DNA from 3 places in the Streptomyces sp. NPDC052114 genome. Region 1 is predicted to be linked to each of the others. Evidence: riboswitches for the same ligand, from Rfam matches in the RefSeq annotation. Region 1 holds a riboswitch; each other region holds the start of a gene.
The links. Region 1 has a riboswitch for cobalamin ahead of AB0L89_RS40615 (energy-coupling factor ABC transporter permease). Riboswitches for the same ligand answer to the same signal wherever they lie in the genome.

Region 1 (7,264 bases):
GCACCGTCGTGCAGGCCGTGCGCCCGCAGGAGCTCCGCGACGGCGATCCCCCACGGCAGCGTCAGGCCGGCCCGGGCGAGCAGGTCCCGTTCGGCGAGCATCCGCGCCACCGGCCCTGCGCATACCCCCGAGGGCGTGAGCAGCGCCGCGTCGTCGGCCCAGCGCAGGGCGAGGTCCACGTCGTGGGTCGCCATGACCACGGTGGTCCCGGCCTCCCGCAGTCGGCCCAGGGTCGCCAGGAGGCGTTCCTGGCCGTCGGGGTCGAGTCCGGCGGTCGGCTCGTCGAGGATCAGCACGCGGGGACGCATCGCGACCGCGCCGGCGATGGCGGTCCGCTTGCGCTGGCCGTAGGAGAGCAGATGGGTGGGCCGGTCGGCCAGCGCGGTGATGTCGAGCGCGGCGAGCGCCTCGGCGACGCGCGCCCGGACCTCCGCGTCGGGCAGGCCGAGGTTCAACGGGCCGAAGGACACGTCCTGTTCGACCGAGGCGGCGAACAGCTGGTCGTCCGGGTCCTGCACGACCAGCTGGACGGTGGTCCGCAGCCGCGTCAGCCCCTTGCGGTCGTACGTCACCGGGAGGCCGTCGACCGTCAGCCCGCCCCGGTCCGGCCGCAGCCCGCCGCTGAGCAGCCGCATCAGCGTGGTCTTGCCGCTGCCGTTGCGTCCGAGCAGGGCGAGGGCGCGGCCCGCCACGACGTCGAAGTCGAGGCCGCTGAGCACGGTGGGCCCGTCCTCGTACGCGTAGGAGGCATCGCGCAGGGAGACCAGCGCCTCGCCCGCCTCCGTGGGAGCGCCCGGCTCGCGAAGAGCACGCGGCTCGCTCATGGCAGGAACCTTTCCAGTACGAGGGTGAGGGCCGCCAGGCCCACGAGAAGGGCCGCGCTCGCGGCCACGAACGGCCGGGAGATCCGGGCCTCGGGCACGAGCACCCGCAGGGTGCCGTCGTAGCCGCGTCCGGCGAGCCCGGCCTGGAGCCGGCTCGCCCGGTCGAAGGCCCGCACGAACGCGGTGGCGCCGAGCCCGGCGAGGGAGCGCCAGGTGGCGGCCCGGGTGGTGTGGCCGAGGCGGGCCGCCTGCGCCTGCCGGATCCGGCTCATGGAGTCCAGGAGCAGGAAGCTCATCCGGTACGTCACGAGCGCCACGTCCACGACCGGTGCGGGCACGCCCGCCTTGACCAGGCGCGGCAGCAGGTCCGACATCGGTGTGGTGAAGGCGAACAGGAGCACGCCGAGCGAGGCCGCCGAGGTGCGCAGCAGCAGCCCGCCGGCCCGCGCGGGACCGCCGTCGGCGAGCGTCACGAACCCGTCGGGGCCGCCCACCTGGACGAGCAGGGTCAGGGCGCCGGTGACGCAGAAGCCGAGCGGCACGCGGTAGGCGCGCCAGAGCTTGCGCGGCGGCACGCCCGCCGGTCCGAGCAGCACCGCGAGCGCGGCGGTCAGCACCAGGACGGCTCCCGGCCAGGGGGGCAGGGAGATCGCGAGGACGGTGAGGCCGAGCCCGAGCACGGCCTTGTCCACGGGGTGGCGGCGGCGCCAGTGGCTGCTGTGCGCCGCCGCGTCGATGGGCAGCACCCCGGGTCAGACCTTTTCGGAGTCGGTCCGGGTGCTCTCCGCGCCGCTCACCGGGTCCGCCACTTCCTCGGCCCGTGCGCGCTCCGCGCCCTGGCGGCGCCCCCTGCGCAGCCCGAAGTAGTACGCGAGGACGCCCGCGCCGATCGCCGCCTGGAGGGCGAACAGCGCCGATTCGACCTCCCCGGAGGGGGGTTCGTACAGCGGCGAGAACCAGGGCTCGTAGTCGGGCTTCAGCTCGGTGATCGCCGTCTCGGCCTGGGCGTCGGCGCCGGTGAACGGCTCCTTCTTGTGGTCCCCCATGCCGAGCGCCAGCGGGAACACCGCGAGCGCGGCGACGACGACGAGAAGCAGGATGTTGATCTTCGTGTTCCGGCTCATCAGGCGCTGGCCTCCGACTTCGTCTCCGCCGGCGTCGTGCTCTGTGCCGGCGCCTCCTCGTCCGTCCGCGTCCGCGCGCCCGCGTCCTGCTGCTTGCGTTGCAGGAGGACGCCGAGCCGCGTCAGTTCGCCCTTGCTGGACTGCACCAGCAGCCGCATCACGAGGACGGTGAGCAGTCCCTCGCTGACCGCGAGGGGGATCTGCGTGACCGCGAAGATCCCGCCGAACTTGCCCAGCGCCCCGAGGAATCCGCTGCCGGGGTCCGGGAACGCCAGGGCCAGCTGGACGCTGGTGACGCAGTACGTGGACAGGTCGGCGACGAACGCGCCGAAGAAGACGGCGACCATCAGCGGCACGTCGTACCGCTTCAGGAGCCGGTAGACGGCGTATCCGGCCCAGGGCCCGACGATCGCCATCGAGAACACATTCGCGCCCAGCGTGGTGAGCCCGCCGTGGGCGAGCAGCAGGGCCTGGAAGAGCAGAGTGATGGTGCCGAGCACCGTCATGATCGGCGGCCGGAACAGGATGGCGCCCAGCCCCGTGCCCGTCGGATGGGAGCAACTGCCCGTCACCGAGGGAATCTTCAGGGCGGACAGGACAAAAGTGAAGGCTCCGGACGCACCCAGGAGCAGGGTGCTCTCCGGGTGTTCCTTGACCTCACGCGTCAGGGAGCGGACTCCGTGGACGACGAACGGCGCGGACGCGACACCCCAGGCGACGGCGTGCGCCGGCGGGAGAAATCCCTCGGCTATGTGCATGGCTCAGCAGACCCTCTCCAGCACCTCGTGGATGGACAACGCGCCTTGGCCGGTCTCCTGGCTGACGGGTCCCACCGACCGACTCCGCCTTCCCGGGCGCGTGAGCGCCCAGTGGCTGCCGCGAGGGCTGGAGCCGGACTTCCCGATCACAGTGGCGAGGGCCGCACCGGCATCACACCGGATTTCCCGTTCACCAAGGCGTGGTGACATTAGTGCGCAACTGATCCGCCTGACAACTTGCACAACGGTCGCAGCGGTGGCACGCGCGAGCGCACACCACCACGGCGTACGCCCCTGTTCAGAGCCCGTGCGTGGACACGGAAGCCGCGGTGGCGGTACGTCGCCGCGGCTGCCGCGGCACCTACGCGTAGGCGTGGAAGCCGCGGCCCGTCTTGCGGCCGAGCAGTCCCGCCTCGACCATGCGCAGCAGCAACGGCGGCGGCGCGTACAGGGGTTCCTTGAACTCCTCGTACAGCGACCGCGCGATGGAGGCGACCGTGTCGAGGCCGATCAGGTCCGCCAGCCTGAGCGGTCCCATGGGGTGGGCGCAGCCCAGCTCCATGCCCGCGTCGACGTCGGCGGCGGTGGCGAAGCCGGACTCGGCCATGCGGACCGCCGAGAGGACATACGGGATCAGCAGGGCATTGACCACGAAGCCCGCGCGGTCCCGCGAGTGGACGGCCGTCTTGCCCAGCGTCCCGGTGGCGAACTCCGTGACGGCGGCGACGGCGTGCGGGGCGGTGTGCAGGGAGGCCACGACCTCCACCAGGGGCAGCACGGGGACCGGGTTGAAGAAGTGCAGCCCGAGCACCCGGTCCGCGCGGCGGGTGGCCATGCCCAGACGCATGACCGGGATGGCGGAGGTGTTGGTGGCGAGGATCGCCTCCGGATCCTCGACGACCTTGTCGAGCGCGGCGAAGACCTCCGTCTTGGCGTCCGCGTCCTCGACGATCGCCTCGATGACGAGCTGCCGGTCGGCCAGGTCGTCGAGGCTGCTGGTGAAGACCGTCCTGGCCTCGGCGTCCTCCGCGGAGAGGCGGTCCACCTTGCCTCGCTGGACGGCGCGTTCGAGGGAGACGGCCACCCGCTCGCGGGCGGCACGGGCCGCTGTGGCGTCGGCCTCGCACACGACGGTGTCGAGTCCCGCGCGGGCACAGACCTCGGCGATTCCGGCACCCATCCGGCCGCCGCCCACGACGCCGACCCTGTGGAGAGGGGCGTGCGCGGGGAGCCGCGCGGGAGGAGTCGCGCTCATGACCGCACCTCCTGGCGGCGGGCGAGACGGCGGGTCGCCGCGTCGGTGGCGAAGAACGCGGGCAACTCCCGTGCCAGTGCCGTCCGTTCGAGGATCACGCGGGCCTCGGCGGCGAGCGCGCCCGGCTGCTCCCGGGTCAGGGCCGCGCACTCCGCGTCGAGCAGGCGGGCGACCGTGTCGCGGTCGACGGCGCCGTGGCGCACGCGCTGCCAGAGCCGGCAGCGGGCGAGTTCGGCGGCCTGCGCGTCCGCGGCCCGGCCGTGTGCGGCGATCACTCCGTGGCCGCGCAGCCAGGCGTCGAAGTACCGCAGGGCGACCGCGATGTCGCCGCGCACGCCCTCGCCGGTGGGCGGGCCCGCGGCGCGGCGGACGGCGAGCAGGTCGGCGGCGGTGACGTGCACGTCGTCCCGGGCGCGTTCGAGCTGGTGGGGCCGGTCGGCCAGGACGCCGTCGAAGACCTCCCGGCAGACGGGGACGAGGGCGGGGTGGGCGACCCGGGAGCCGTCGAAGCCCGCCTCGGCCTCCTGCTCCTTGGCCAGGCGCACCTCGGCCAGTGCCGCCTCGTGCGCGGCCGGGTCGCGGTGGGGCAGCCGGTCGGCGGTGCCGCCGATCGCGTGGGCGCCGCGCTTGTGGCAGGTGTGCACCAGCAGATCGGTCCAGGCGCGCAGGAAGGGCGCCGTCGTGGTGGTGGCCGTCCGGTCCGGGAGGACGAAGTCGGGCCGGTGGGGGAAGTTCCGCACGAAGCCGGCGAGGTGGCCCGGGTGGCCCACGGCGAGCCCGGCGCTGTGCTCGCGCAGCTGGTAGAGGATCTCCTCCATCTCGAAGGCGGCCGTGACCGTCTCGACGACGACGGTGGCGCGGATCGTCCCGCGGGGGATGCCGAGCAGTTCCTGGGCGAGGACGAAGACGTCGTTCCACAGCCGGGCGTCGTCGCGGTTCTCCAGCTGGGCCAGGGAGAAGTAGGGCCCCTGGCCCGCCTCGATCCGGCGCCGGGCGCAGTGGAAGAAGTACAGGCCGAAGTCGACCAGGGAGGCGGAGACCGGGCGTCCTTCGACGCGCAGGTGGTCCTCCGTCAGGTGCCAGCCCCGGGGCCGGACGACGACGGTCGCGAGCCGGTCCTGTTCGCCGAGCCGGTACTCCTTGCCCTCGGGCGTGGCGAAGTCGATGCGCCGTTCGGTGGCGTCGAGCAGGCCGAGCTGGCCTCCGATGATGTTCTCCCAGGTGGGCGCGGTGGCGTCCGCGAAGTCGGCCACCCACACGCGCGCCCCGGAGTTGAGGGCGTCGACGATCGTGCGGCGGTCGGGCGGTCCGGTGATCTCGACGCGGCGGTCGGTCAGACCGGGCGCGGGCGGTGCGACCCGCCAGCCGGGGTCGGCCCGGACGGCGGAGGTGGCGAGGGAGAAGTCGGGCAGCCGGTCGCCGGAGGTCAGGCGTGCGGCGCGGCGCCGCCGCTCGGCGAGGACCTCCAGGCGCCGGTGGGCGAAGGCCTCGTCGAGACGGCCGATGAAGTCCAGGGCCTCGGGGGTGAGGATCTCCCCGTGCCGGTCCCGCGGGCGCGTACGCCTGCGGAGGCCGGGGCGCAAGGCCTGGACACGGCCGGCGTCGGGGGCGAGGACCTCGACGCGGCCGCTCAGGGTGGTGGTGGGCATACGGGCCTCCTCGTGGGCAGGCAGGTCTCTTCAAGGGACCGCGCCCCGGGACGGGGCGCGGGGCACCGCGCGATCAGCCACGGACGGCCGGCGGCTGCGCTCGTCCCGGCCGTCCGGCGGAGCCCTCAGTGGAACTGCTCCTCCTCGGTGGAGCCCGAGAGCGCGGTGGTGGAGGAGGCGGGGTTGACGGCGGTGGAGACCAGGTCGAAGTAGCCGGTGCCGACCTCGCGCTGGTGCCTGACCGCGGTGAAGCCGTGCTCCTGCGCGGCGAACTCCCGCTCCTGCAGGTCGACATAGGCGGTCATGCCGGACTCCGCGTAACCGCGGGCGAGGTCGAACATGCCGTGGTTGAGGGAGTGGAAGCCGGCCAGCGTGATGAACTGGAAGCGGTAGCCCATCGCCGCCAGCTCCCGCTGGAACTTCGCGATCTGGTCGTCGTCGAGGGCCGCCTTCCAGTTGAAGGACGGCGAGCAGTTGTAGGCGAGCATCTGGTCGGGGTGCTCGGCGTGGATCGCCTCGGCGAACTCGCGGGCCTGCGCCAGGTCCGGGGTGCCGGTCTCCACCCAGATGAGATCGGCGTACGGGGCGTAGGCGAGGCCGCGCGCGATGACGGGCGCCATGCCGTTGCGCACCTGGTAGAAGCCCTCCGCCGTCCGCTCGCCCGTGACGAACTCGGCGTCCCGCTCGTCGACGTCGCTGGTCAGCAGGGTCGCGGCGAGGGCGTCCGTGCGGGCGACGATCAGGGTGGGCACATCGGCGATGTCGGCCGCCAGGCGGGCCGCGTTGAGGGTGCGGATGTGCTGGGCGGTGGGCACGAGGACCTTGCCGCCGAGGTGGCCGCACTTCTTCTCCGAGGCGAGCTGGTCCTCGTAGTGGATGCCGGCGGCACCCGCGGCGATCATCGCCTTGGTGAGCTCGAAGGCGTTGAGCGGGCCGCCGAACCCGGCCTCCGCGTCGGCCACGACCGGGGCGAGCCAGTCGGTGGTGTCCCCCGCGCCCTCGGCCGTCGCGATCTGGTCGGCGCGCAGCAGCGCGTTGTTGATGCGACGGACCACCTGCGGCACGGAGTTGACCGGGTAGAGGCTCTGGTCGGGATAGGTGTGCCCGGCCTGGTTGGCGTCGGCGGCGACCTGCCAGCCCGACAGGTAGATCGCCTGGAGCCCCGCCTTCACCTGCTGCACCGCCTGCCCGCCGGTGAGGGCGCCCAGGGCGTGGACGTAGTCGCGCTCGTGCAGCTGCCGCCAGAGCCGCTCGGCGCCGCGTCGGGCGAGGGTGTGCTCCTCGCGGACGCTGCCGGACAGGCGGATCACGTCCTCGGCGGTGTAGGTGCGCTCGATGCCCGCCCAGCGCGGGTCGCTCGCCCACCGCCCGGCCAGGGCCGCGGCCGCCGCGGCCTGATCCGTACCGGCCCGCTTCCCGCCGGACCCGTCCGTGCCGGACTGTGCCGCCGTCGCTGCCTGTGCCATGAGCGTCTCCTCATTCCTGTGAAGGGTGCGAAGAAGGTCGGTCGGTCTTCTCCGGGTGCGGCCCGCCGTGCCTCGCCGAGCGGCGGAGGTGAGCAATGCTGGCCGGGACGCCGGTGCGGAACAGCCGGGACCTCCGACGTCAGGGCAGGAATCGCGCCCGGTTCTCCGCTCCGGCCGCCGAGGTCCGG
Region 2 (7,264 bases), on a different contig from region 1:
CAGCGGGCGCTGCCGAGGCCGCCGAGCGTCCAGTACAGGACTTCCTTGAGGTGGTCGGCGCTGTCGGCGGTGACCAGGATGAGGCTGGTCAGGGCGGTCAGGATGTACGAGACGGCGACCCCGGACAGGATCAGGCGGCCGGTGGCGAATCCCCCGCCGCCGCCCCTGGCCAGGGCGTAGACGAGGACCAGCGAGATCAGCGCGCCCACGAAGGCGGCGGCCGGGATGGTGACGGTGGTCGCGAGGCTCGCGCCGAGGCCGAAGACACCGCCGAGCACGATCGCCACGACCGCGCCGACGGAGGCACCCGAGGAGACGCCGAGCAGGAACGGGTCGGCGAGCGGGTTGCGGACGAGGGCCTGGAGGACGGTGCCGATGACCGCGAGGCCGGCGCCCACGGTCGCCCCGAGGATGATCCTCGGGAGTCTCACGTCCAGCACGATGGTGCGGAACGGGGAGGGTTCCGCCCGTCCCGTGAGGATCTCGACGACCTGGCCCGGGGGGATGCGGACGGAGCCGAGCGCGAGCCCTGCGACCGTCGCTGCCGCGAGGGCTGCGGTGAGGACCGCCAGGACGAAGAGGCGCTGCCCCTTCGACCTCCGTCGATCGCCCTTCGGGCTCGTCCTCGATCGCCGGACGGGCTTGATGTCCCCGGGGTTCGTTGTCTGGGTCCGGATCACAGCTGCGCCGCCAGCTTCCTCACCGCCTCCGGTGCTCGTACGCCTGTCACCGTGTCCGACAGCGGCAGGACCGCGAAGCGCTTGTTCTTGATCGCCGGGACGTCCTGGAGGACCGGGTCGTCGAGGAGGCGCTTCTTCTTCTGGGCGACGCTCGTGGCGCCGTAGTCGAGGATCAGGATGACCTCGGGCCCGCGCTCGACGACCGACTCCCAGGAGGCGTCGCTGAAGGACTTGTCCACGTCGGCGAAGACGTTGCGGCCGCCCGCCCGCTCGATGATGTCGTTGCCGATGCCGCGGCCGCCCGCCGTGAACGCGGTCTTGTCGCCGCTGTCGTAGACGAAGACCTTGGCGGGCTTCTTGCCCTTCGCCTTCTCGGCGGTGGCGGCGAGTTCGCGCTCGGCGCCGCGCACCCACGCGTCGGCGCGGTCGCGCACGCCGAAGGTCGAGCCGACCTCGCGGACCTCGCGGTAGACGTCCTTCATGGAGACGGGGCTCTTGGCGCAGCCCTCGACGTTGAGGCGGGTCTCGATGCCGGACTTGGCGAGCGCGGCGCGGCTGCGGCCGTCGCCCGCGAGGAAGGCGCTGGCGTAACCGCCGTACACGTAGTCGGGGTTGGCGGCGAGCAGCTTCTCGTAGGAGGGGTACTCCTTGGCGAGCACCGGGACCGACTTGTAGGCCTTCGCGTACTGCGGCAGGACCTTGTCGTCGAGGTAGGCGGTACCGGCCATGCGGTCCTTGAGGCCCAGTTCCAGCATCACCTCGGTGGCGTGCTGGTTCATGGTGACGGCGCGCTTGGGGGGTGCGTCGTACGTCGTCCGCACACCGCAGTTGGTGACGGTGTACGGGAATCCGGCGGCCTTGGCCGCGGGCTCGCCGTCGGAGCCTGCGTCGGAGGACGAGCACGCGGCGAGCGGGACGAGCAGGGTGGCCGCGGCGAGCGCGCGTATGCCGGTGTGACGGCGGGACATGGCTGAACTGCCTCCTCCAGGGGATTTCCGCGTCCCCTGCGTTGCGTGGAGAAGGCGGCAGGTCAGTTCCTGACTCCCCCGCCCCGGCGAAGGGGTGGGGTCACAGTGGCGGGACCGTGCCGGGTTCGCACCGGCTTCCTGGCTCCTGCCGCCTCAAGGTTGTCCGGGTCAGTATGCCTGGACGACCTGCACCTCTTCCTCGGTGACCTCGCCCTCGACGATCCGGAAGGAGCGGAACTGGAAGGGGCCCGCGTCGTCGGTGTCGGCCGTGGAGACCAGGACGTAGTGCGCGCCGGGCTCGTTGGCGTACGTGATGTCGGTGCGCGAGGGGTAGGCCTCGGTCGCCGTGTGCGAGTGGTAGACGATCACCGGCTCCTCGTCGCGGTCGTCCATCTCGCGGTACAGCTTGAGCAGGTCACCCGAGTCGAACTCGTAGAACGTGGGCGAGCGCGCGGCGTTCAGCATCGGGATGAACCGCTCGGGGCGGCCGGTGCCCACCGGCCCCGCGACCACGCCGCACGCCTCGTCGGGGTGGTCCTGCCGCGCGTGCGCGACGATCTGGTCGTGGAGCGCCTGGGTGATGGTCAGCATGGCAGCCAGGATAAGCAGAGGGCCCGCACCGTACCGAAGGGTGGTACGGGCGGGCCCGAATGCTGGACAGCGGCCTCTACGGAGAGGTCACGGGGAAGGTCACTTCCGGTCGGCCGGCGCCTCGGCGGCGTCGAGGACGACACCCGTCTTGCGCTTGCTGAACGCGGCGGCCTGCGGGTTGCGGCGCTTGAGGAACAGGTAGGCGACCGTCAGGATCGCGGCCCAGACCGGAGCGGCGTACAGCGAGATCCGCGCGTCCTTGTCGACGCCCATCATCACGATGACCATGCCGATGAAGGCGAGGGCGAACCAGCTGGTGAACGGCGCGCCCGGGGCCCGGAAGGTGGACTGCGGCAGCTCGCCGCGGTCGGCCTTGCGGCGGTAGCGGATCTGGCAGCACAGGATCATGATCCAGGCCCACATACCGGAGATGGTCGCGAAGGAGACGACGTAGTTGAACGCCTCGCCCGGCCACTGGTAGTTGATCCAGACGCCGAACAGCATGAAGCCGGCGGAGACCGTGGTGCCGATGAGCGGCAGGCCGTTCTTCGTGAGCTTCGTGAAGAACTTCGGGCCCTGGCCGTTCATCGCCAGGTCGCGGAGCATGCGGCCGGTGGAGTACATGCCGGAGTTGCAGGAGGAGAGCGCGGCGGTGAGGACCACGAAGTTCACGATCGCGGCGCCGACGCCGAGACCCATCTCCTCGAAGGCCTTCACGAACGGCGAGACGCCGGGCTTGAAGGAGGTCCACGGGACGACCGAGAGGATCATGATGAGCGCGCCGACGTAGAAGACGGCGATGCGCCACGGCACGGTGTTGATGGCCTTGGGCAGGACGGTCTTCGGGTCCTTGGACTCGCCCGCGGTGACGCCGACCAGCTCGACGGCGAGGAAGGCGAACATCACGATCTGCAGGGTCATCAGCGTGGAGCCGATGCCGTTCGGGAAGAAGCCGCCGTCGTTCCACAGGTGGCTGACGGAGGCGGTCTCGCCGGCGTCGGAGAAGCCGATGGTGAGGATGCCGAGGCAGATCAGGATCATGCCGATGATCGCGGTGACCTTGACCATCGAGAACCAGAACTCCAGCTCACCGAAGAGCTTCACGGAGATGAGGTTCGCGCCGTACAGGATGACGGTGAAGACCAGCGCGTACGCCCATTGCGGGAATGAGTCGTGGGTCCAGTACTGCATGTACTGGGCGGCCGCGGTGACTTCGGTGATGCCGGTGACGACCCAGAAGAGCCAGTACGTCCAGCCGGTCACGAATCCGAAGAACGGGCCCATGAATTCCCGCGCGTACTCCGAGAAGGAGCCGGAGACGGGCCGGTACATGAGGAGCTCGCCGAGCGCCCGCATGATGAAGAAGATGACGAGGCCCGCGATGGCGTACGCCAGGATGAGGCTCGGTCCGGCCTTGTGGATGGCCTTGCCCGCGCCGAGGAACAGGCCGGTGCCGATGGCACCGCCGATCGCGATCATCTGGATCTGCCGGGCGCCGAGCCCGCGCTGGTACCCCTCGCCGTCGCCGGACTGGCCGGCGGCGTGCACGGCCTCATTGCCGTCGTGGTGCTCTTCGACCTGCACTGAGGTCATGGTGACGCCTTTCTCCATGCTGATCCGCGCCCGCACATCTGCGTTGTGGCTGCGGATCAGGTCCTGATCCCCCCGGATATGGAATGGAGTGCTACCGGCGGTCTGCCGGCCCGAGCGCCCTCGGCGACATGGGTGGCGTCACCGAGCGGTCGTGAAGATTTATCACGGTGACCAGAGCGAGGGAATGAGCCACTTGTGGCGCAGACCACAGGAAGAAGCGGACAAAATTCCCTTGACGCAATAAACGCGGGCAATGAAGTGACGCGATCGTTATCCGGATTTGAGCATCCGCTGAGCGAACGACCCGCCGGCTGAACAAAAGGTGTCCGTTGCACCCATTTTCAGCCGAGCAACGTCCCCACCAGCGTCTCCTGCAGTCCACCGAGCCACAGGTACGCCATCACCATCGGCTTGCGGGGGTCGGAGTCGGGCAGGCGGAAGAGCAGCTCCGCGTCCTCCTCGTCGGTGACGTCGAGACGCGTGCCGATCGCGAGCCGGAGGTCGTTGAGGGCCCCGAGCCAGTGCCGGGACTCCTCGACCGACAGTTTCAGGACAGCTCCGCCCTCGCCCGAGGACGCCATCGAGTCGAGCGAGCGGATCACGACCAGGGCGTCGTCGCGCTTCTTGGCCCGCAGGTCGTTCTCCGTGAAACGGCGGAACTCGGCCGAATACGCCCGCAGTTCATCCGGGTCGCCGGCGCCCTCCGCGCCCTCCGGGCCGCCGTAGGCGTCGGGCAGCAGGCGCCGCATCACCGGATCGGCGGGCGGCTCGCTCGGCCCCTCCGCGAAGAGCTCCGCGAGCGGGTCGTCGGAGGCCTCGCCCCCGGGGCCCGGACCGATCAGCTCCAGGAGCTGCACGGCGAGGGAACGGATGATCGAGATCTCGACCTCGTCGAGCGCGACGGCGGCGCCGCCCCCGGGAATCGGTTCGAAGTGTCCTGGCATCAGTTGAGTCGCTGCTTCCGGTCCGTCCGCCGCTCGGCGGGCGCTGCTTGGTGGGCGCCGCTCCACGGGGGCCGCCCGGTGAGGGCCGCTCCCCGGGCGGGCGCCGCCCGGTGGGACGCTACTTGCGGTCCTGCTGGAGGGTGGCCCACAGCCCGTACCCGTGCATGGCCTGCACGTCGCGCTCCATCTCCTCGCGCGTGCCGCTGGAGACGACCGCGCGGCCCTTGTGGTGCACGTCCATCATCAGCTTCGTGGCCTTGTCCTTCGAGTACCCGAAGTACGTCTGGAACACGTACGTCACGTAGCTCATCAGGTTCACCGGGTCGTTGTGGACGAGCGTGATCCAGGGGACGTCCGGCTCGGGGGCCGTGAACGTCTCTTCGGCCGATTCCGGTCGGGTGATCTCTGCGGGAGCCGTACTCACACGCCCCATGCTGCCACCCCGAGGGGGGCCTCGCACAAATGGCCTCCCGTGGACGCCATTGAAATCGTCAGAGTGACGAGATGCGGGGTAGCATCCCTCGTATGAACACAGCGGACCTTGGCCTGCCGGTGGATGTTCCGTCGACAGCGCTCTTCACGGACCAGTACGAGCTGACGATGCTGCAGGCCGCGCTGAAGGCGGGCACGGGCGACCGGCGTTCGGTCTTCGAGGTCTTCACCCGCAGACTGCCCGAGGGGCGGCGCTACGGCGTGGTGGCCGGAACCGGACGGGTCCTGGACGCCGTCGAGAACTTCCGCTTCGACGCGGGCGTCCTCGGCTTCCTGCGCGAGCGCGCCATCGTCGACGAGGCCACCCTGGAATGGCTCGCCGGATACCGCTTCAGCGGCGACATCTGGGGCTATCCCGAGGGCGAGGTCTACTTCCCCGGCTCGCCGCTCCTGCGCGTCGAGGGCTCCTTCGCGGAGTGCGTGCTCCTGGAGACCGTGATCCTCTCCATCCTCAACCACGACTCCGCCATCGCGGCCGCCGCCTCGCGCATGTCCTCGGCCGCGGGCGACCGTCCGCTGATCGAGATGGGCGCCCGCCGCACCCACGAGCTGGCCGCCGTCGCCGCCTCCCGCGCCGCCTACGTCGGCGGCTTCGCGACCACCTCGGACCTGGCCGCGGGATTCCGCTACGGCATCCCCACGGTCGGCACCAGCGCCCACGCCTTCACGCTCCTGCACGACAACGAGCGCGACGCCTTCCGCGCCCAGGTCGACTCGCTCGGCCGCGGCACGACCCTGCTCGTGGACACCTACGACGTCGCCGAGGCCGTCCGCACGGCCGTCGAGGTCGCCGGGCCCGAGCTGGGCGCCGTGCGCATCGACTCCGGCGACCTGCTGCTCGTGGCCCACCGGGTGCGCCAGCAGCTGGACGACCTCGGCGCCACGGACACGAAGATCGTCGTGACCTCCGACCTGGACGAATACGCCATCGCCTCGCTCGCGGCGGCGCCCGTGGACGCGTACGGCGTGGGCACGCAGCTCGTCACCGGGTCCGGGCACCCCACCTGCTCCATGGTCTACAAGCTGGTGGCCCGCGCCCACTCGGCGGACCCCAAGGCTCCCCTGGAGCCGGTCGCGAAGAAGTCGCTCGGCGCGAAGTCCTCCATGGGCGGCCGCAAGTGGGCCGCGCGGCGGACCGACGCGCAGGGCGTCGCCGAGGCCGAGGTGATCGGCACCGGGCCCGTCCCCGCGGACCTCGCCGACCGGCAGCTCCTGGTCGAGCTGGTCAAGGGCGGCGAGGTCGTCGCCCGCGAGCCGCTGGACGCGGTGCGCGACCGGCACGCCGCCGCCCGCGCCGGCCTGCCGCTCTCGGCGACCCAGCTGTCCCGGGGCGAAGCGGTCATTCCCACCGAGTACGCGTGAACCGGGCCGGTTGGGAGTGAACCCGGCCGAGTCCGTGTGAACCGACGCCCGGCGCGGCGCGGTGCTCCGGCCGGGTGCTTCAACCGCCCCTTCCCGACCCATACTTGAAGTCTCTACGCTCGAAGTCTCCCAGGAGAAGGACACCGACCATGCGCCGCGCACTGATCGTCGTAGACGTGCAGAACGACTTCTGCGAGGGCGGCAGCCTCGCGGTCGCCGGCGGCGCGGACGTCGCCGCCGCCATCACCGAGCTGATCGGCCAGGCCCCGGCCTGCTACCGCCACGTCGTGGCCACCCGCGACCACCACATCGAGCCCGGCTCGCACTTCTCCGACCACCCCGACTACGTCGACTCCTGGCCGCCGCACTGCGTGGCGGGCACGGAGGGCATCGGCTTCCACCCGAACTTCGCCCCCGCGGTCGCCTCCGGCGCGATCGACGCGGTCTTCGACAAGGGGGCGTACGCGGCGGCGTACAGCGGCTTCGAGGGCGTCGACGAGAACGGCGTCTCCCTGGCGGAGTGGCTGCGGGCCAGGGAGATCACGGAGGTCGACGTGGTGGGGCTCGCGACGGACCACTGCGTGCGGGCCACGGCGGTGGACGCGGCGCGGGAGGGGTTCACCACCCAGGTGCT
Region 3 (7,264 bases), on a different contig from region 1:
CGTACGTCGTCGTGCGGTTCGGAGAACGGCGGCGTCCCGGGAGGTGCCGTGCCGAGGACCGCGGTCTGCGCGGCCGCCTCGCGGTAGCGGCGGTGCAGAGTCACCAGGGCGCGCGCCACCTCCGGATGGTCACGGGCGGCGTCCGCGATGTCCTCGGCGGAGGGCGGCGGCGCGCCGCAGGCCTCGTCGGCGAGGGCGGTGCGCAGATCGGTGGCGAGCCGGTCCTCGTCGGCGTCCGAGAAGTACTCGGGGTCGACACCGAACACCTCGGCGACGCGCAACAACACCGATGCCGTCAGCGGGCGTTGGCTCTGCTCGATCTGGTTGGCGTAGCTGGTGGAGATGCCGAGCGCGCGGGCCATGTCCACCTGGTTCATGCCGGCCTCACGGCGTAGGCGGCGCAGCTTCGCGTGCGCGTAGATCTTGTGACCGGCGGGACGCCGGGGCATGCGGCACCTCCTCGTCGTACGGCGAGTCCTGCGGTCGTACCGCTCGTCGTGCAACGGCCACGGCACATGCTTCGGCCCGCACGTCTCTGCGAATCTAGCATCCGCATGTTTCGCAGAATTCGCCGATCCGCGACGCCGGCCTGTACGGATTCCGCAGCCTTGACCGGTGGCCCGGCGGGCGTACGGCGGGCAGGCTCACCTCAACCGCACCGGGCAGCCATGCCCCCGCCGTCGGGCCTCCACCGCCCCCGCCGTGAGGAGCCACGTGATCGAGCATCACGTCCGTGTCCACCCCAGCGCCGACCGACTGCCCCGCGAGGACCAACTCGCCTGGAAGCTGGCGGCCGTCGCCACCGCCACCGACGAACCGGACGCGCAGAGCGCCGAGATGGCCGTGAACCGGGTCATCGACAACGCGGCGGTCGCCGTCGCCTCCCTGACCCGCCGCCCGGTCGCGGTGGCACGGGTCCAGGCCACTGCCCACCCTCCGGCCACCGCCCACCCCCAGAGCCCGCCCGGAGCCGCGGTCTTCGGCGCCCGGGCCCGCGTCTCACCGGAGTGGGCGGCCTGGGCCAACGGCACCGCCGTACGCGAGCTCGACTTCCACGACACCTACCTGGCCGCCGACTACTCCCACCCCGGCGACAACATCCCGCCCCTTCTCGCGGTCGCCCAGCACACCGGCCGCACCGGCGCCGACCTGCTGCGGGGCGTCGTCGCCGCGTACGAGGTCCACGTGGCGCTGGTCAGGGGCATCTGCCTGCACGAGCACCGCATCGACCACGTCGCCCATCTGAGCGCCGCGACCGCCTGCGGACTCGGCGCGCTCCTGCGGCTGCCCACCGAGACGGTGTACCAGGCGGTGCAACAGGCCGTGCACACCACGACCGCCACCCGGCAGTCCCGCAAGGGCGAGATCTCCAGCTGGAAGGCGTACGCGCCCGCCTTCGCCGGAAAGACCGCGATCGAGGCCGTCGACCGGGCGATGCGCGGCGAAGGCGCGCCGTCCCCGCTCTACGAGGGCGAGGACGGGTTCCTCGCGTGGTTGCTGGACGGCCCGAGCTCCGACTACACCGTCCTGCTGCCCGGTCCTGGCGCACCGCGCCGCGCGATCCTCGACACGTACACCAAGGAGCACTCGGCCGAGTACCAGGCACAGGCCGTCATCGACCTCGCCCGGCGCCTGCGGGAGAGGACGGGCCCGCTGGACCGCGTGCGCTCCGTCGTCCTGCACACCAGCCACCACACCCACCACGTCATCGGCTCCGGCGCGCACGACCCGCAGAAGTACGACCCCACGGCCAGCCGGGAGACCCTCGACCACTCGGTGCCGTACATCCTCGCCGTCGCCCTGGAGGACGGCGCCTGGCACCACGAGCGTTCGTACGCCCCCGAGCGCGCCGGGCGCCCCGCGACGGTCGCGCTGTGGCGCAAGATCAGCACGGTCGAGGACCCCGCATGGACGCGCCGCTACCACGACCCGGACCCGGAGCGCCGCGCCTTCGGCGGGCGGGCGGTCGTCACGCTCGACGACGGCTCGGTGATCGAGGACGAGCTCGGCGTCGCCAACGCCCATCCGGCCGGGGCCCGCCCCTTCGACCGCCCCGCCTACACCGCCAAATTCCGCACCCTCACGGAAGGGACCGTCGTACCGGACGACCAGGACCGCTTCCTGTCGGCTGCCGCACACCTCCCGCGACTGGCGGCGGCGGACCTGGACGCGCTGTTCCCCGCCGTGGACACCGAGGCACTCGCCGCGTACGACGCACAGCTCCCGAAGGGACTCTTCTGATGCCGTTCCCCACGCGCACGACTCCCGGCGAGCGCCGCCGCGCGTTCCGGGCACAGTTGGCGGGCGGGCGGCTGGTGCGGATGCCGGGCGCGGTCAATCCGCTTTCGGCCCGCCTCATCCAGGACACCGGCTTTGACGGCGTGTACCTCTCCGGCGCGGTGCTCGCCGCGGACCTGGGCCTGCCCGACATCGGCCTGACCACCTCCGTCGAGCTCGCGGCCCGCGCCCAGCAGACGACCCGGGTCACCGACCTGCCCGTCCTCGTCGACGCCGACACCGGCTTCGGCGAACCGCTGAACGCGGCCCGCACCGTCCAGCTCATGGAGGACGCGGGAGTTGCCGGGCTCCACCTGGAGGACCAGGTCAACCCCAAGCGCTGCGGACACCTCGACGGCAAGACCGTCGCACCCCGCGAGGAGATGGTCCGCCGGATCAGGGGTGCCGTCGACGCCCGCCGCGACCCCGACTTCCTGCTCATGGCCCGCACCGACGCCCGCGCGGTCGAAGGGCTGGACGCGGCGATCGAACGGGCCAGGGCGTACGTCGACGCCGGAGCCGACGCGATCTTCCCCGAGGCACTCGCCGACGAGGCCGAGTTCGAGGCGTTCCGGGCGGCCGTCGACGTCCCCCTGCTCGCGAACCTCACCGAATTCGGCAGGACCCCGCTCCTCGACACCCGCACCCTGGAGAACCTCGGCTACAACATCGCCCTCTATCCGGTCACCCTGCTGCGCCTGGCCATGGGCGCCGTCGAGGACGGCCTGCGCACCCTCGCCGCCGAGGGCACCCAGCAGTCCCTGGTCTCCCGCATGCAGACCCGCTCCCGCCTGTACGAGCTGCTCGGCTACGAGGAGTACGGGGCCTTCGACTCGGCCGTCCTCGGCTTCACGCTCCCGCCCGGCACCTGACGCGCCCGACGTACCCCATGCACCCCACGCGCCTGTCGCATCTGACGCGCGCCACACACCTGACGCACCTGTCGCACCCGACGAACACGACGCTTCGGAGGCACTCACCCATGCCCACCACCGCACCCGCGATCCACCGCGGCCTCGCCGGTGTCGTCGTCGACACCACGGGGATCTCCACCGTCGTCGAGGAGTCCAACTCCCTGACCTACCGCGGCTATCCGGTCCAGGACCTGGCCGCCCACCGCTCCTTCGAGGAGGTCGCGTACCTGCTCTGGCACGGCGAACTGCCGGATACCGGGCAGCTCCGTGCGTTCGAGGCCCGCGAGCGCGCCCTGCGCCCCCTCGACCGCACCACCTCCGAGCTGCTCGCCCGGCTGCCGGAGACCTGTCACCCCATGGACGTCCTGCGCACCGCCGTCAGCTTCTTCGGCGCCGAGGACCCCACCGAGGACGACGGCAGCCCGGCGGCGCACCGGGCGAAATCGCTCACCCTGCTGGCCAAGCTGCCCACCGTGGTCGCCGCCGACCAGCGCCGCCGCCGCGGCCTCGCGCCGATCCCGCCCGACTCCGGCCTCGGGTATGCCGAGAACTTCTTCCACATGTGCTTCGGCCGCGTACCGGACCCGGACGTCGTCCGCTGCTTCGAGATCTCCCTCGTGCTCTACGCCGAACACAGCTTCAACGCCTCGACGTTCACCGCCCGCGTGGTCACCTCCACGCTCTCCGACCTCTACAGCGCGGTCACCGCGGCGATCGGCGCGCTCAAGGGACCCCTGCACGGCGGCGCCAACGAGGCCGTGATGCACATGCTGAACGAGATCGGCGAGCCGGGGGGCGCCGAGCGGTGGCTCCAGGAGGCACTGGCCGACCGGCGGAAGATCATGGGCTTCGGCCACCGCGTCTACCGGCACGGCGATTCCCGCGTGCCGATCATGCAGGAGGCCCTGGACCGGCTCGTCACCCGCGCCGCCGACCCCGGGGCGGCCCGCCTGGCGGCCCTGCACGACGCCCTGCGCCGGGCCATGCTCTCCGCCAGGGGCATCCACCCCAACCTCGACTATCCGGCCGGTCTCGCCTACCACCTGATGGGTTTCGACATCCCGGTCTTCACCCCGGTCTTCGTGCTGAGCCGCGTGACCGGCTGGACCGCCCACATCACCGAACAGCTCGCCCACAACGCGCTCATCCGGCCGCTGGCCTCCTACGACGGTCCCGCCCGGCGGCCGGTGCCCCCGACGTCCCGGGACCAAGGTCATCGCTGAACGGACCAAGGTCACCCAACATCTGCCACCGGCATGTCGGACATAGCACTACATGTAGTGTGACGGCGTCGGTTCGGCCACCGGCGGCGACGAGCCGCCCGTGGCCGGGACAACAGGGAATCCGGTGCGAATCCGGAGCTGCCCCGCAACGGTATGGACGCCCCGGCGTCCGAGTCCGACACCTGCCGACGGCCGCCGCGCGCGGATCGTGCGCGCGGTGAGGGAGATTCCGGACGCCTCGTGGGAGGGCCGACGTGACGCAGATCGACGCCGTGGAATCGGTGACCGAATACCTGGACCGCAGCGACTGGCGGGTCAACGCCAACGCCAACCAGGGCTATTCGCTCGGCGGACTCATACTCAACACGGCCGGCAAGGTCGTCGCCAACTACTGGCTCGACCAGGTGTACCCGGAAGCCGTGGGCCGCGCCCACCGCGACGGCGACCTCCACCTCCACGACCTGGACATGCTCTCCGGCTACTGCGCGGGCTGGTCGCTGCGCACCCTGCTCGCCGAGGGCTTCAACGGAGTGGCCGGGCAGATCGACTCGGCGCCGCCCCGGCACTTCGCCTCGGCGGCCGGACAGATCGTGAACTTCCTCGGCACCCTCCAGAACGAATGGGCGGGCGCGCAGGCGTTCAGCTCCTTCGACACGTACATGGCGCCGTTCGTGCGCGTGGACTCCATGACGTACGCCCAAGTGCGTCAGTGCGTGCAGGAGATGGTGCACAACCTCAACGTGCCGTCGCGCTGGGGGACCCAGACGCCGTTCACCAACCTCACCTTCGACTGGACCTGCCCCGAGGACCTGCGCGGACAGACGCCGGTGGTCGGCGGCGAGGAGATGCCCTTCACGTACGGCGACCTCCAGGCCGAGATGGACCTGATCAACCGGGCGTACATCGAGGTCATGACGGCCGGTGACGCGACCGGGCGCGTCTTCACCTTCCCGATCCCCACGTACAACATCACCCGCGACTTCCCCTGGGAGAGCGAGAACGCCGAGCGGCTGTTCGCGATGACGGCGAAGTACGGACTGCCGTACTTCCAGAACTTCCTCAACTCCGAGTCGGAACCCGGCATGATCCGCTCGATGTGCTGCCGCCTCCAGCTCGACCTCACCGAACTGCTCAAACGCGGCAACGGACTCTTCGGCAGCGCCGAGCAGACCGGATCGCTCGGTGTCGTCACGGTCAACTGCGCCCGGCTCGGTCATCTGCACGCGGGCGACGAGACGGGCCTGTTCGACGCCCTCGACCGGCTCCTCGGACTCGCCCGCGACAGCCTGGAGATCAAGCGGGTCACCGTCCAGGACCTGATCGACGGCGGTCTCTTCCCCTATACGAAGCGGTACTTGGGGACGCTGCGCAACCACTTCTCCACCATCGGCGTGAACGGCATCAACGAGATGATCCGCAACTTCACGCACGACGCCCACGACATCACCACCCCCGAGGGGCACGCCCTCGCCGTCCGGCTCCTCGACCACGTCCGCGGGCGCATGGTCGAGTTCCAGGAGCGGACCGGCCACCTGTACAACCTGGAGGCCACTCCCGCCGAGGGCACCACCTACCGCTTCGCGAGGGAGGACCGCCGCCGCTTCCCCGGCATCCTCCAGGCGGGCACCGGCACCAACCCGTACTACACCAACTCCAGCCAACTGCCCGTGGGGTGGACGGACGACCCCTTCGAAGCGCTGGAACGCCAGGACGAGCTCCAGACCAAATACACCGGCGGCACCGTCCTCCACCTCTACATGTCCGAACGCGTCTCCACCCCCGAGGCCTGCCGCGTACTCGTCCGACGCTCCCTGGAGCGCTTCTCCCTGCCCTATCTGACCGTGACGCCCACCTTCTCGATCTGCCCGGAGCACGGCTATCTGGCGGGCGAGCACGCCAACTGCCCCACGTGCGGCGGCGCGTGCGAGGTGTGGACACGCGTCATGGGCTACCACCGGCCGGTCGAGTCCTTCAACATCGGCAAGAAGGGCGAGCACGCCGAGCGCACGCACTTCCGGGAGGCACCGGCGGTGCGGGCATGATCCGTGTCGGCGGCTGGTCTCGGCTGTCCACCTGCGACTGGCCGGGCAAGCTGGTCACGACGGTCTTCTGCCAGGGCTGCCCCTGGCGCTGCGGCTACTGCCACAACCCCGAACTCCTCGATCCGCGAGGCGCCCCGGTGCACCACTGGGAGGACGTCCTCGCCCATCTCGCCCGCCGTCAGGGGCTGTTGGACGGCGTCGTGTTCTCGGGCGGCGAGCCGCTGCGCCAGGCCGGTCTGGCGGACGCGGCGCGCGAGGTCCGCGACCTCGGGTACGCCGTGGGCCTGCACACCGGCGGGGCCTTTCCGCGCCGCCTGGAAGCACTGCTCGCCGCCGGTCTCGTCGACTGGGTCGGATTCGACGTCAAGGCGCACCCCGACACGTATGAACGCGTCACCGGGGCGCGCAACAGCGCCGCTCCGGCGGTACGCGGCCTGCGCGCCGTCCTCGACTCCGGGGTCGCGCACCAGATCCGGACCACGGTCGACCCGGCGCTGCTCGACGAACGAGACGTGGCGCGGCTGCGCGCGTGGCTGGGCGGGCAGGGGGTGCGGGCGCACGTGAGGCAGGAGGTCCGGTACGTGACCGGGTAGGTCCGGGGGAGCGCTCACACGTCCCAGGTGACCGGAAGGCTCTTCACGCCGAAGATGTCCGCGAACTCCGGACGCAGGTCGACCTCGTCCGCCGGCACGGCCAGGCGCAGCGTCGGGAAGCGGGCGAACAGCGCGGGGAACGCGACGCGCATCTCGACGCGCGCCAGCTGCTGTCCCAGACACTGGTGGACGCCGTGACCGAAGGCCAGGTGGCC

Region 2: linked by a shared signal. The riboswitch ahead of AB0L89_RS35240 (ABC transporter substrate-binding protein) and the one ahead of AB0L89_RS40615 (energy-coupling factor ABC transporter permease) in region 1 are both predicted to bind cobalamin.
Region 3: linked by a shared signal. The riboswitch ahead of AB0L89_RS28695 (ribonucleoside triphosphate reductase) and the one ahead of AB0L89_RS40615 (energy-coupling factor ABC transporter permease) in region 1 are both predicted to bind cobalamin.

The regions. Positions count from the first base shown of each region.
Region 1 covers NZ_JBFAWC010000037.1:10,793-18,056, forward strand. The annotation lists gene AB0L89_RS40600 (ATP-binding cassette domain-containing protein) at 1-824, opposite strand, end outside; gene cbiQ (cobalt ECF transporter T component CbiQ) at 821-1,570, opposite strand; gene AB0L89_RS40610 (energy-coupling factor ABC transporter substrate-binding protein) at 1,577-1,948, opposite strand; gene AB0L89_RS40615 (energy-coupling factor ABC transporter permease) at 1,948-2,706, opposite strand; cobalamin riboswitch at 2,736-2,919, opposite strand; gene AB0L89_RS40620 (3-hydroxybutyryl-CoA dehydrogenase) at 3,068-3,961, opposite strand; gene AB0L89_RS40625 (malate synthase A) at 3,958-5,610, opposite strand; gene aceA (isocitrate lyase) at 5,736-7,076, opposite strand.
Region 2 covers NZ_JBFAWC010000022.1:67,526-74,789, forward strand. The annotation lists gene AB0L89_RS35235 (iron ABC transporter permease) at 1-572, opposite strand, end outside; gene AB0L89_RS35240 (ABC transporter substrate-binding protein) at 677-1,648, opposite strand; cobalamin riboswitch at 1,691-1,853, opposite strand; gene AB0L89_RS35245 (M67 family metallopeptidase) at 1,817-2,239, opposite strand; gene AB0L89_RS35250 (amino acid permease) at 2,339-3,832, opposite strand; gene AB0L89_RS35255 (DUF2017 domain-containing protein) at 4,174-4,776, opposite strand; gene clpS (ATP-dependent Clp protease adapter ClpS) at 4,895-5,209, opposite strand; gene AB0L89_RS35265 (nicotinate phosphoribosyltransferase) at 5,302-6,630, shown strand; gene AB0L89_RS35270 (isochorismatase family protein) at 6,780-7,264, shown strand, end outside.
Region 3 covers NZ_JBFAWC010000014.1:101,628-108,891, reverse strand. The annotation lists gene AB0L89_RS28715 (short-chain fatty acyl-CoA regulator family protein) at 1-449, opposite strand, end outside; gene AB0L89_RS28710 (MmgE/PrpD family protein) at 715-2,241, shown strand; gene prpB (methylisocitrate lyase) at 2,241-3,149, shown strand; gene AB0L89_RS28700 (bifunctional 2-methylcitrate synthase/citrate synthase) at 3,260-4,414, shown strand; cobalamin riboswitch at 4,467-4,619, shown strand; gene AB0L89_RS28695 (ribonucleoside triphosphate reductase) at 4,669-6,456, shown strand; gene AB0L89_RS28690 (anaerobic ribonucleoside-triphosphate reductase activating protein) at 6,453-7,049, shown strand; gene AB0L89_RS28685 (cytochrome P450) at 7,064-7,264, opposite strand, start outside.